DNA from 2 places in the Pseudomonas sp. I3-I5 genome. Region 2 is predicted to be linked to the other one. Evidence: riboswitches for the same ligand, from Rfam matches in the RefSeq annotation. Region 2 holds a riboswitch; the other holds the start of a gene.
The links. Region 2 has a riboswitch for thiamine pyrophosphate ahead of MOP87_RS09890 (TenA family protein). Riboswitches for the same ligand answer to the same signal wherever they lie in the genome.

Region 1 (7,114 bases), 1.9 Mb from region 2:
AGAACTCTCTACACCTTGCTGTTTCACCTTGTCCTGCCACTGCTTGCACTTCGCCTGTACCTACGCGCGCGCAAGGCGCCGGCCTACGGGCGCCGTATCGGCGAGCGCTTTGCCATCAAGCTGCCGACGATGCGCAAGGGCGGCATATGGGTCCATGCGGTTTCCGTAGGCGAAAGCATCGCAGCTGCCCCCATGGTGCGCGCACTGCTCAAGGCCTACCCTGAGCTGCCGATCACACTGACGTGCATGACGCCCACCGGTTCGGAGCGCATTGGCGCCCTGTTCGCCGATGAGCCGCGGGTCCAGCATTGCTACTTGCCATACGACCTGCCGTGGGCGGCGGGGCGCTTTCTCGACCATGTGCAGCCAAGGCTGGGCGTGATCATGGAAACCGAACTCTGGCCCAATCACATCCATCAATGCGCCAGGCGCGGTATTCCCGTGGCGCTGGCCAATGCGCGCCTGTCCGAACGCTCGGCCCGTGGCTACGGGCGGTTTGCCAGGCTGACCCGGCCCATGCTGGCCGAAATGAGCCTGATTGCCGCGCAGACCGAGGTCGAGGCCCAGCGCTTTCTGGCACTCGGCGCGCGTGCTGCCTGCGTGCAGGTCACCGGCTCGATCAAGTTCGACCTGAAGATCGATGAGCAGCTGGTGCCGCGCGCCCAGGCTTTGCGCCAGCAATGGGCCGCCACTTCGCGCCCGGTGTGGATTGCCGCCAGCACACACGACGGCGAAGATGCCCTGATCCTCCAGGCACACCAGCAGTTGCTGCAGGTGCATGGGGATGCGTTGCTGATCCTGGTGCCCCGGCATCCGGAGCGCTTTGACGCGGTTCATGCCATCTGCAGTCAGCAGTTTGCCACGGTGCGTCGCTCTACCGGGCTACCGGTGCTTGCCCAGACCCAGGTGCTGCTGGGCGACACCATGGGTGAATTGCTGTTCTTGTATGCCCTGGCCGACATGGCGTTCGTCGGTGGCAGCCTGGTGCCGACCGGCGGGCACAACCCGTTGGAACCGGCAGCCCTGGCGCTACCGGTGCTCATGGGGCCGCACGTGTTCAACTTCCTCGAAATCAGCGCCATGCTGCGCGAGGCGGGTGCGTTGCAGCAGGTCGATGACGCTCAGGGGTTGGCCGGTGCCGTGCAACGGCTGGTCGAATTACCGCAAGATGCCCGGCGCATGGGTGAGGCGGGTAGGGCGGTGATGAGGGCCAACCAAGGGGCGCTGCAGCGCTTGCTGGAGGGGTTGGAAAGGCTGATGCCCTGAGCGCTCACTGTCGGGGCGATGGTTGCGGTTGGCGTGATCAGGGCCGCTTTGCGGCCCATCGCCGGCAAGCCGGCTCCCCCAGATGAGGCTGCCCGTCCTCAGGGCTTACGCTCGAAATTCTTCGCCGCCGCTGCCGCCAGGTCCGGTGGCAGGAAATCCTTGTCCGGGTTGTAGTCGGGTTTCAGGTAGCGCTTGAGGTCCTGCAAGTCTTGCGGGCTCAGCGTGCCGGCCGCCTGTTTCAGGCTCAGGTTGTCGAGGATGTAGGCGTACCGGCTGTTGTTGTAGTCGCGCACCGAGGTGTACAGCTGGCGCTGGGCGTCGAGCACATCGACGATGTTGCGGGTGCCCACCTGGTAGCCGATTTCGGTAGCCTCGAGCGCGCTCTGGTTGGAGATGATCGACTGCTTGCGCGCCTGTACCTGTTCGACGTCGGTGTTCACCGCACGGTGCAGGTTGCGGGTGTTCTCCACCACCTGACGGCGCAGGCTTTCGCGCTGCTGTTCGCTCTGGCTGAGGCGCTGGTAGGCTTCGCGTACCTGTGAACTGGTCAGCCCGCCGCTGTAGATGGGAATGTTCAACTGCAGGCCAACGGTGGTCTGCTCCACGTCGCCCCCATACCGAACACCCAGCGGCGATGGGTTGCTGAAGCCCAGGTTGTCGTTGTCACCCTTCTGGTATTTGGCCACGGCATCGACGGTCGGGGCGTGACCGGCCTTGCGCTGACGCAACGTTTCTTCCGCCGCGGACACCGCGTAGTTGGTCGCCAACAGGTTGAGGTTCTGCCGGCCGGCGGTTTCGACCCAGGCCTTGGCGTCGTTGGGCACGGGCACCTGCACCGGCAGGCTGTGGACCACACCCTGGATAGCGGTGTACTCCCGATTGGTCAGGGTGACCAACGCCTGGAAAGCATCCTGCACCTGACGGTCGGCGATGATGCGGTTGGCGCGGGCCGTGTCATAGCTGGCCTGGGACTGCAGCACGTCGGTCTTGTCCGAAAGCCCCACGTCGAAACGTTCGTTGGACTGGTCGAGCTGACGCTTGAGGGCCGCTTCCTCGGCCTTGCTGGCCGCCAGGTTGTCCTGCGCACGCAGCACCGCAAAGTAGCTTTGCGCAGTCTGCAGGATCAGGTTCTGCTCGGTGGCAGACAGCTCCAGCGCGGCCTGTTCGTTGACGGCCTCGGCCGCTTGCAACTGGAACCAGCGGTCAGCGCGGAAGATGGGCTGGGCCAGGGTCGCGCTCCAGGCATTGCCGCTGCGGTTGGATGTGATCGACGGCTCGTCGAGCTTGGTGCGGGTGCTTTGCATCTCGGCACCGGCCGACAGGTTGGGCAGCAAGCCGGCACGGGCCTGGGGCACGATTTCGCGGCGCGCGCCGTAGTCGGCGCGGGCGGCTGCCAGGTCGGCGTTGTTCTCTACCGCTTCCTGGTAAACGCTCACCAGATCGGTTTTCACCGTTGCCGGTACGTCCGCCGCCCAGGCCATCGTATGGGACGCACAAGACACGGCCAGGGCCAGTGAGAGTTTGCGCAGCATAGGGGCAATCCTTGTACGAAATGTAATTACTGAACTGTTGAGTTTTGCTTGATGACGCAGTGTAGTGCCACGCGCTCCGGGCAACAATCACCCTGATGCCGTTGATCATTCCCGGGATTGCTCGCTTGGCTTTGCCGGCAACTCCAGTCTAGACTGCGCATGTTCTTGTCGGGGTGCCTTGAAGCAAAGGCTGAGATCGCATAGGTGCGGATCCCGTTGAACCTGATCAGGTTAGCGCCTGCGTAGGGAACAAGATTGCTCGCCTTCCCGGGGAGCCTCTTGTGCCAGGTCCGGGAAAGCATCGGCTGTTTGCAGCCCATGACACCCCGTCTTTGGCACCGCACCCGTCTAGGAGTGCGTCCGCGTCCTTCAGGTTCACCCCGACATTCCACTGCTAGGAAGCCGTCTGGAGAGCCTGTGATGACCCAACAAGAAAAAGCGATGAACCTCAGCGAATCGGCGCAAGTCGATCAGCAGTCCGTGCAGCCGTTTCCGCGCTCGCGCAAGGTCTATGTCCAGGGCTCGCGCCCGGATATTCGCGTACCGATGCGCGCGATCAGCCTGGCCGACACGCCCACCGATTTCGGGGGCGAGCGTAATGCGCCCGTGCTGGTCTACGACACTTCCGGCCCCTACACCGACCCAGAGGTGTTGATCGACGTGCGCAAGGGCCTGGCCGACGTGCGTTCGGCCTGGATCGATGCACGCGGTGACACCGAGCGCCTGAACGGCCTGAGCTCCCACTTCGGCCAGCAGCGCCTGAACGACGCCGAGCTGGCCAAGCTGCGCTTCGCCCATGTGCGCAACCCGCGTCGTGCCAAGCCAGGCGCCAATGTGTCGCAGATGCACTACGCCCGCCAGGGCATCATCACCGCCGAAATGGAATACGTGGCCATCCGCGAGAACATGAAGCTGCAGGAGGCCCGGGCGGCAGGCCTGCTCGATACGCAGCATGCCGGTCACAGCTTCGGCGCCAGCATTCCCAAGGAAATCACCCCCGAGTTCGTGCGCGAGGAAGTGGCCCGTGGCCGCGCCATCATTCCGGCCAACATCAACCACACCGAGCTGGAGCCGATGATCATCGGCCGCAACTTCCTGGTGAAGATCAACGGCAACATCGGCAACAGTGCGCTGGGTTCGTCCATCGAAGAAGAGGTGGCCAAGCTCACTTGGGGCATTCGCTGGGGTTCGGACACCGTCATGGACTTGTCCACCGGCAAGCACATCCATGAAACCCGCGAATGGATCATTCGCAACTCCCCCGTGCCCATCGGCACCGTGCCCATCTACCAGGCATTGGAAAAGGTCGGTGGCGTGGCCGAGGACCTGACCTGGGAGCTGTTTCGCGACACGCTGATCGAACAGGCTGAGCAGGGCGTGGATTATTTCACCATCCATGCCGGGGTGTTGCTGCGCTATGTACCGCTGACCGCCAAGCGCGTCACCGGCATCGTCAGCCGGGGTGGTTCGATCATGGCCAAGTGGTGCCTGGCGCATCACCAGGAGAACTTCCTGTACACCCACTTCGATGAAATCTGCGAAATCATGAAGGCCTACGACGTCAGCTTCTCGCTGGGCGATGGCCTGCGCCCGGGCTCGATCGCCGATGCCAACGATGCGGCGCAGTTTGGCGAGCTGGAAACCCTGGGCGAGCTGACCAAGATTGCCTGGAAGCACGATGTGCAGTGCATGATCGAAGGCCCCGGCCATGTGCCGATGCAGTTGATCAAGGAGAACATGGACAAGCAGCTCGAATGCTGTGACGAAGCGCCGTTCTACACCTTGGGCCCGCTGACCACCGACATCGCCCCTGGCTACGACCACATCACTTCCGGCATCGGAGCGGCCATGATCGGCTGGTTCGGCTGCGCCATGCTCTGCTATGTCACGCCCAAGGAACACCTGGGGCTGCCCGACAAGGACGACGTCAAGACCGGCATCATCACCTACAAGATTGCGGCCCATGCAGCCGACCTGGCCAAAGGTCACCCAGGGGCCCAGATTCGCGACAACGCGCTGTCGAAGGCGCGCTTCGAGTTTCGCTGGGAAGACCAGTTCAACCTGGGGCTGGACCCCGACACGGCGCGTGCCTTCCATGATGAGACCCTGCCCAAGGAGTCGGCCAAGGTGGCGCATTTCTGCTCCATGTGCGGGCCGAAGTTCTGCTCCATGAAGATCACCCAGGAGGTGCGTGAATACGCTGCCCGGATCGAAACCGTGGACGTCTCGGTGGAGCAGGGCATGCGCGAGCAGGCCGAGCGCTTCCGCCAAGCCGGCAGCCAGCTGTACCACAAGGTCTGAGGCCCAGCCTTTGGGCCAAGGTGGGCGCCACTCAGGCCGCGAATCAGGGACCTGGTTAGCGGCCTGCCTTGCGCCCACCCCAACAATCACATTGCCGAGTGCGAGCAAGCATGACCACGTCCAGTCAATTTTCCCCTGATCATCCCATTCCCAACGGCCAGCGCGTATTCGGTGGCCGCGACCTGTTTTCACTGTGGTTTTCCCTAGGCATCGGCCTGATGGTGCTGCAAGTCGGTGCCATGCTGGCGCCGGGCCTTGGCCTGTCCGGGGCCATCCTGGCCATCGTCCTGGGCACCGGGGTCGGTGTGCTGTTGCTGGGTGCTGCCGGTGTGATCGGCAGCGACACCGGTTTGTCCGCCATGGGTACGCTCAAGCTCAGCCTGGGGGCGCAGGGTGCGCGCTTGCCAGCGCTGCTCAACGTATTGCAGCTGATAGGCTGGGGCGCCTTCGAGATCATCGTGATGCGCGATGCCGCCAGCCTGTTGGGTGCGCGAGCCTTCGGTGAGGGCAGCATCTGGAACAGCCCGGTGCTATGGACGCTGTGTTTTGGCGCGCTGGCCACCGTGCTGGCGGTCAGTGGACCGTTGGCTTTCGTGCGCAAGATCCTGCGGGCCTGGGGCATCTGGCTGCTGCTGGGCGCCTGTGTCTGGCTGACCTGGAACCTGTTCGCCAAGGCCGACCTGGCGATGTTGTGGCAGCGCGGCGGGGATGGGTCGATGTCGCTGGCCGTGGGCTTTGACATCGTCATCGCCATGCCCCTGTCCTGGCTGCCGCTGATTGCCGACTATTCGCGTTTTGCCCGCGACGGCAGGCAGGTGTTCGGCAGCACGGTGGTGGGGTATTTCATCGGCAACACCTGGTTGATGAGCCTGGGGGTGGCCTATACCCTGGCCTTCGCGGCGCAAGGCGAAGTCAATGCCCTGCTGCTGGCGCTCGCCGGGGCGGGCATGGGTATTCCGTTGCTACTGATTCTGCTCGACGAATCGGAAAAAGCCTTCGCCGACATTCATTCGGCGGCGGTCTCCGCCGGCGTGCTGGCACGCGTGAAGGTTGAACACCTGGCCCTGGCCATCGGCGTGCTGTGCACCCTGATCGCCCTGTTGGCACCGCTTGCCCAGTACGAAAACTTCCTGCTACTGATCGGCTCGGTGTTCGCCCCACTGTTCGGTGTGGTGCTGACGGACCATTACTGGGTTCGCCGTCGCAGCATTCCAGCCCATGTGGGGGCGCTGCACTGGCCGGCATTGCTGGCATGGGCGGCAGGCGTGGCGGCGTATCACATCATCGCCGCCCAGGCGCCGGACCTGGGCGCGACCCTGCCGGCGTTGGTGCTGGCAGGGGTGTTGTATGGCGTATTGAACTTCAGCCGCGGCCGGGGAACAGTTCGGGCTTGATTACGCCATTGAGGCGTGGGTAGGGAATTTTCAGCTCCACATGGCCCATGGAATACGGCGCGATGGCGTACACCTCGTACTTCACCACCACCGCGCCGTAGGTCAGGGCGATATGCGGCGAGCGCTTGAATGGCCAGGTTTTGATGAACTCGGCATCCTTGTCCATGCCGACACTCATCAGCCAGGCCCGGTGTGATTCCTCCACCGTCTTCCAGAACGTTTCTTCCTGGCCGGGGACCAGCATGTCCTGCAGGGTCAGGACCTTGTCCAGCTTGCGTGAATAGTTGATGAACGCACGACCTGGCATGCCATGGGCACCACCGGTATCCAGGTAGCTGGACAGCTCGATGATCACCAGCCCGTCATGCTGTTCGCGTACTTTGGCCTGCAGGTAGCTGCTGTTGCGCTTCTCGGCGCTGGCCAGGTAGTGCTGTTCGTAGGCTTGCAGCGTTGTCGGTGCCGCCCCGTGCTGGTTGTCCTCGGTCAGTTGCAGCAGACGCTTTTCGACAATGCCGTCGAGCTTGGGCAACGCCGGGAAATGCACGGTGTCAATATTCACCAACGGGCAATCACGCTCGCTGCAGCCTGGCTTGACGTGTTCCCAGGCTTCGCGCTTGACCT
Region 2 (7,114 bases):
AGTCAGGCTGAAGCAGCTGCAGGGCAGATACGTTGACGGCCAGACGGACCAGTCGACCTTCCATCTGCCAGGCCGACAAGGCCTCGCAGGCAAGGCGCAGCACTTCCCAGCCCAGCTCGACGATAAAGCCGCTGCGTTCGGCCAGGGCGATGAAACGGTCGGGGTAGAGCAGGCCGAACTCCGGATGCTGCCAACGCACAAGCGCTTCATAGCCTGCGACCTGGTGGTCATCGAGATCGATCTGCGCTTGGTAATGCAGGACGAATTGCCTGCCTGCCAGTGCCGTGCCAAAAGCTTGCTCCAGGGTAAATGCCTGGATGTCGGCCACGTTCAGGGAGGGGTCGAAGTAGCGGTACTGCGCGCGGCCTGCCTGTTTGGCCGAATACATGGCCGCGTCGGCGCTGCGCACCAGGCTGTCGATGTCCTGGCCATCGCGCGGGCAGATACTGACCCCGATACTGGGACTGGTATTGACCTCCTGGCCATCCAGGGCATAGGTGGCCGACAGCCTGCGCACGAGTTCGCGTACCCAGGCATCGATCTGCTCCTCGCTGCGCTCGCCTGCGAGCAGCACGACAAACTCATCGCCACCAAAGCGCGAGGCTTCATCGCCGGGTTCGAGCAAGCGCTGGATGCGGCCGGCCACGGCCTGCAACAGCAGGTCACCGACCTTGTGGCCTAGCGAATCGTTGATGGACTTGAAGCGGTCCATGTCGATGAAAAGGATGGCCATCAGTTGCCGCCTGCCACGCTGATGGATCAGCGCAGCACCTGCCACTTCGACGAATTGACGACGGTTGTGCAGGCCGCTGAGATGATCGGTGGCGGCGGCATGGCTGCTGCGCCGGTGTGCATCCTCCAGGCGCCCGATCAGCTGCTGGTTGATGTGCTGGGCTTGCTCCAGCGCCGTGAAGGCGTCCTGACGCTTGCGCAGCAGGCGCAGGGTCCAAGCCAGGCTGGCCAGGATCATCAGCGTCATGCCAAGGGTCAGCCAGAACTGCCGGGCATAGGCCGCGTCGACGGCCCCGGTGATCTCGTTCTCGCGCTGGCCGATGATGAGGGTAAAGCCATGCTCGGGCCGGCGCCTGAAGACGCTCTGGTAAGCGTCACCCTCCAAATACTGGGTCAGCGCGCCCGCAGGGGGGCCATCGATTGGCAGTGGCGGCTGTAAGGCAGCAGTGATCGGCACCAAGCCGCGATTGCCGATGCGCAGGCTTTCCGTGCCGTCGGCCTGCCACACACTCACGCGGGTCGAGTCGCCCAACTCCACCTCTTGCAGCAATTGCGTCAAGGGCTGGGCGGCGAGGTGCACTGCAACCAACGTGCTGCATGCTTTGGACTGCTCAGGTGAGGGCATGAGGAACGGGGAGGCGGTCGCACACGCTGCGCCGTCGGTAGCTGCTTGGGCACGGTCGAGCAATTGGCTGACGCTCTCGGCAAGCAGGTTGGCCAGCCGCTGATGTTCGCTGCCACGGTTGATCAGGGCGTCCTGCCGAGCAGTGGATTTCTGCGCAACATGCACCCCCCACAGAAAGGCCAACGAGGCAGCGCACAGCAGCAGGATCAGCAGCCTGAGCAGGCTCGCCGACGAGAGTGAACGTCGTGTCAATTGCAGTGTTTCCCGGCCTTGGATGAGGCCCGGACACTACGACAGCAACATGACAGGACCATGACTAATGGCAAATAGCCTGTAGCGATGCCTGCACGAAGGATGACAGCCGCGGGTCTAGTCGGGTATACCTTGCCGCTACCAAGGGGAGCCCGATAACGGGCTGAGAAACCGCTGAGCCTGGTGCAGCGCGGTGACCCTTCGAACCTGATCCGGATAATGCCGGCGAAGGGATGGGGTGCAATTCCACCTGCCTTTCTGCCGGTCTCAAGGCGAGACCCCATTCATGACGATTGTCCAGGTCTCGCTGCCACCTCCACCAAGGACAGCGCCATGACCGAAGGTTTCACCCAGACCCTGCGCCGCCAGAGCGAGGCGACATGGGCCGCCGCCACGGGCCATCGTTTCGTGACTCAACTGTGTGACGGCAGCCTGCCTGACCCGATCATGATCGACTACCTGGTCCAGGATCATCGCTTTCTGGACAGCTTCCTGATGCTGCTGGGCGCCGCCATTGCCAGTGCCGACACCTTCGAGGCGCGCCTGCGCCTGGGGCGATTCGCGGGCATGATCAGCAGCGAGGAGAACACCTACTTTCTGCGGGCGTTCCAGGCGCTGGGTGTCAGCCCGGCGCAGCGTGAAGCGCCGATGGACACGGTGCCCACGGCGGCCTTCAAGGCCATCATGCGCGAAGCGGCCGCCACCCGCTCGTATGCCGCAGCGCTGGCAGTGCTGAACGTCGCCGAAGGCCTTTACCTGGACTGGGCGCTGCGCGCGCCCAAGCCCCTGCCGCCGCGCTTCATCCACGCCGAATGGATTACCCTGCACGACAATGCGGATTTCCAGGCTTTCGTGGCGTTCCTGCACGCCGAACTGGATCGCGTCGGCCCTCTGCAGGCCGCCGTGGCGCAAGACTTTCACCAGCGCACCTTGGCGTTGGAGCTGGCCTTCTTCGACGCCATCTACCCGGAGGCTCAATGAACATGGACATTTTCGATCGGCTCAAGCAGGCCGCTGCACCGCAGTGGCACAGTTACGTGGACCATGCATTCGTGCAGCAGATGGGCGATGGTACGTTGAGTGAAGCCGCATTTCGGGCCTATCTGGTGCAGGACTATCTCTTCCTCATTCAGTTTGCCCGCGCCTGGGCGCTGGCGGCTTACAAAAGCAGGCGGCCCGCCGATATCCGTGCCGCTCAGGCGGGGCTCGCAGCGATTCTCGACGAAACCGACCTGCACGTGCGTTTGTGCGCACGCTGGGGCCTGAGCCAGGCTGACATCGAGGCCGCCCCCGAGCATCCGGCCACCGTGGCCTACACGCGGTATGTACTGGACTGCGGTGCTGCTGGCGACTTGCTGGAGCTGCACGTGGCGCTGGCGCCCTGTGTAATCGGCTACGCCGAGATCGGGCAGTCCCTGGCCGCACGTATCGGCAACCTGGCCGAGCACCCCTATCGCGAGTGGATCGGCGAATACGCCGGTGCCGGCTACCAGGCCGTCGCAGCAGCTGCACGCACCCATCTGGATTCATTGGCGGCCCGCAGCATGACGGATCAGCGGTTTGCCGAACTGGCCGCGATCTTTGCCCAAGCTTCGCGGCTCGAGGCCGACTTCTGGCAGATGGGTCTGGACATGGCGTGACGGGGCAGCCCCATGCCTGGATCGCCACTGGCTCCGTGCGCCATTGGCTGGCAAGCTGTGGTGCACAAGGGCTGGGTGCGGATGAACGCCGCGACTGGCCCGCAGCGCTCGAATACGATCCAGGACGAGGAAGGACAGCATGAACATCATCAATGCACGGCTGCGTGGCAAGCCTGGCCTGTTTCGCATCGAGCTGGCGGGCCAGCGTATTGGCGCGATCACCGCGCAGGACGCGGGCGTGCTGCCCGTGGCCGGCGCTGACCTGGATGCCGGCCAGAACCTGGTGGTACCACCCTTCGTCGAGCCCCACATCCACCTCGACGCGACCCTGACGGCCGGGCAGCCTGAGTGGAACATGAGTGGCACGTTGTTCGAGGGGATCGAGCGCTGGGCCCAGCGCAAGCAGAGCACCACCCATGAAGACATCAAGACCCGGGCCAAGACCACCCTAAACATGCTGGTCGATCATGGAATCCAGCATGTGCGCACGCATGTGGACGTTACCGAGCCCGGCCTGGTGGCACTCAAGGCCATGGTCGAGGTCCGCGATGAAGTGCGTGATCACGTGGACCTTCAGATCGTTGCCTTTCCTCAGGAGGGTATTGAATCCTACCCTGATGGCCGCGCATTGATGACCGAGGCGGTGGCCATCGGCGCCGATGTGGTTGGCGGCATTCCCCATTTCGAGAACACCCGTGAGCAGGGTGTGTCGTCGATCCAGTTCCTGATGGATTTGGCAGAACGCACCGGCTGCCTGGTGGACGTGCACTGCGACGAGACCGACGACCCGCAGTCGCGATTCCTGGAGGTACTGGCCGAACATGCTCGGGTCCGGCAGATGGGGGTAAGGGTGACTGCCAGCCACACCGTGGCCATGGGTTCGTACGACAATGCCTACTGCTCGAAGCTGTTTCGGCTGCTGAAGCTGTCAGGCATCAACTTCGTGTCATGCCCCACGGAGAGTATTCATCTGCAGGGGCGCTTTGACACCTATCCGAAGCGTCGCGGGGTCACCCGCGTAGCCGAACTCGACCGCGCGGGCATGAACGTGTGCTTCGGCCAGGACTCGATCGTCGATCCGTGGTACCCCTTGGGTAACGGCAATATCCTGCGGGTACTGGAGGCGGGCCTGCACATTTGTCACATGCTGGGCTATCAGGACCTGCAGCGCTGCCTGGACCTGATCACCGACAACAGTGCGCGCGCCTTGAACCTGGGTGAGGGCTATGGCATCGAGACCGGTCGCCCTGCGAACCTGCTGCTGCTCTCGGCTCCGGACGACTACGAGATGGTGCGCAGCCAGGGCCACGCGCTGGTGTCGGTGCGCAATGGAAAGGTACTGATGCGGCGCCGGCCTGCGCAGGTACAGCGCGAATTTTGAACCCGGCGCTTTCAGGCGCCGATGGCCGCCAGCACACAATCGGCGATCTGCGCATCCTGGATGGCCACGCCGGTCAGGTCGGCCAACGTGATCTGGTCATCAGACTCCCGGCCATGGGCTCGGCTTGCCAGCAGCGTTCCAAGTTCGACCAGTTGGCTAGCTGTGATCAGGCCTTTTGCGATCGCATGGGACACTTCGCCGTACTGGGTGCACTGAGTGACGGAGTCGACGACCACGCGGTCGGCCCTGGCGACCAGCGCAGGGTCCAGCTCTTGCTTGCCAGGCCCGTCCGCACCCACAGCGGTAATGTGAGTGCCTGGTTGTATCCAGTGCGCCTGCAACAGCGGCTGGCGCGAAGGGGTGGTACAAACGATGAGATTGGCAAGGCCGGCCAGTTCTGCGGCATCCAGTGTACTGCGCACGGTAAAGCCAAGTCCTCGCGCCATCGCGATGTAAGCGCCTAGTGCCTCGGCGTGACGCCCCCAGACGATCACCTGGCGGCAGTCGGTGACGCTGCGCAACTGCGCCAATTGCATCCTGGCCTGCATGCCTGTGCCCAGTATGCCGATGGCCTTGACCTGAGACGGCGCGAGCAGCCGTGCCGCGATCCGCCCCGCCAGTGCTGTGCGCATCGCCGTGAGCCAGCCTTGGTCCTGGAGCAGGGCCAGCGGCTGGCCGGTGTGGGCCGAAAAGACCATCATCAGCCCGTCGTTGCTCGGCAAGCCGTTGGACGGGTTGTCGTAAAAGCCGGTGGACACTTTGACAGTGAACGTGGGGCTGCCGGCTTTGTAGGCTGACTTGATGCAGCAATCCCCGTTGGTTTCGGCGAAGGTGAATGCTTGCACGGGCGGTACCTGGACGTTGCCAGCGGAATAGGCGATAAAACCCTCTTCGATGGCCCTCAGTGCTCGCTCGGTGTCCAGGCTCGCCAGGATCTGGGGCTTGGCGATCAGCTTCATTTCACGGCCTCGAGGAAGGTATCCAAGGCGATGTTACGCCCACACAGCACCACGGCCACACGCTTGCCCTGGTATCGGTGCGCGCATTTTTTCATGGCGCCCACGGCGACAGCTGCCGCGCCTTCGATGATCCAGCGCTCGCTACTGGCGATGTCGCGCATGGCGGCGCGTATTTGCGCTTCGCTGACCAATACGGTGTCGGTGAGCAAGGCCTTGCACAGGGGCAGGGTGATGGCGCCGGGCTCGACACCGCCCGCCGTGCCGTCGGACAGCGTGGCGCTGGCAGGGACCTCGACGATCTTGCCGGCCTTGAGCGACTGTTCGAGGGCTGGATCATTCTCGGGCCAGCAGCCGATGATATCGACACCCGGTGCCAGGGTCCGCAGGGCAGCGCCGATGCCGGCGATCATGCCGCCACCCCCCACCGCGACGAACACGGCGTCCAGGTCCGGCGCCTGCTCGAACAGCTCCATACCGATGGTGCCCTGGCCGGCGATCACCTGCAGATCGTTATAGGGCGATACGAAAGGCACACCCTTGGCCTGGGCTTGCCTGGCCGCTTCCAGTTCCGCGCTCAAGGGGTCGGTCGGCAGGCAGATCACTTCAGCGCCGAGGTTGCGCATGGCTTCGACTTTATAGGTGGACGCCGTCGTGGTGGTGTAGAGGGTCACCGGAACCCCGGCGGTCTTGCCGGCCAGGGCCAGCGCCTGGCCGTGGTTGCCGGACGAGGCGGCGATGACGCCGTGTTCACGTGCACTTTCTGGCAAAAGCCTGACTTTATTGCTGGCCCCGCGAAACTTGAAGGAACCTGTGGGTTGCAGGTGTTCGCACTTGAGCCATACGTCCACGCCAGTCGTTGCCGATAGAGCCTGGCTGCGCGTCAGCGGGGTTGTGCTCACGGCTGGCCGCAATGCGGCATGAGCATGCTTGATTGCCTCGAACAGAGCATCGAGGTCAGTTTCGCAAACGGTTGGCGTTGCAGGGTTGGACATGAGTTTCAGGCTCCGCATGGAATTTCCGTCTACGGTAGACCTGTTGTCTATAGTCTTGCAAACACTTCTTTTAGCGCGGAGCAGGCCTCGGCATCAAATTCGTCATGCCTTGAGCGCCTTCAGGTATTTGTAAACCGTCGCACGTCCCATGTTCAGCACATTGGCCACATAGTCCACGCCAGTTCGGCCTTCGAATGCGCCTTCGGCGTGCAAAGCCTGAACAAGACTGCGCTTGTCCTTCATCTGCAGTGTCTGCAGAGACAACGTGCGCGCCTTGAGCCAGGCATGCATGAAGGTATTGATGCGCTCCTGCCAGTCATCACGAAACAGCGCCTGGGGCTGCTCGACCAAGCGCCCCATCTGAAAGAACGCTTCCAACGCTTGGCGGGCGTTTTCAAGCACCGACAGGTCTAGGTTGATGCACAGCAAGTGCCGCGCGTCACCTTGCTCATCACGCAAGACCGTACTGATGGAGCGGACCTTCTGACCGTTCCAGTTCAACTTTTCATAAGGGCCCAGCTTGGCACCGCCGA

Region 1: another riboswitch for thiamine pyrophosphate. It lies ahead of thiC (phosphomethylpyrimidine synthase ThiC); the one in region 2 lies ahead of MOP87_RS09890 (TenA family protein).

Annotation. Positions count from the first base shown of each region.
Region 1 is NZ_CP093940.1:319,714-326,827, forward strand. Features, by position in the region: gene waaA (lipid IV(A) 3-deoxy-D-manno-octulosonic acid transferase) at 1-1,266, shown strand, start outside; gene MOP87_RS01355 (TolC family outer membrane protein) at 1,365-2,798, opposite strand; TPP riboswitch at 2,958-3,064, shown strand; gene thiC (phosphomethylpyrimidine synthase ThiC) at 3,219-5,099, shown strand; gene cytX (putative hydroxymethylpyrimidine transporter CytX) at 5,210-6,493, shown strand; gene MOP87_RS01370 (RsiV family protein) at 6,462-7,114, opposite strand, start outside.
Region 2 is NZ_CP093940.1:2,204,912-2,212,025, forward strand. Features, by position in the region: gene MOP87_RS09885 (EAL domain-containing protein) at 1-1,609, opposite strand, end outside; TPP riboswitch at 1,744-1,860, shown strand; gene MOP87_RS09890 (TenA family protein) at 1,943-2,590, shown strand; gene tenA (thiaminase II) at 2,587-3,249, shown strand; gene codA (cytosine deaminase) at 3,389-4,630, shown strand; gene MOP87_RS09905 (ornithine cyclodeaminase family protein) at 4,642-5,589, opposite strand; gene MOP87_RS09910 (threonine/serine dehydratase) at 5,586-6,581, opposite strand; gene MOP87_RS09915 (PAS domain-containing protein) at 6,684-7,114, opposite strand, start outside.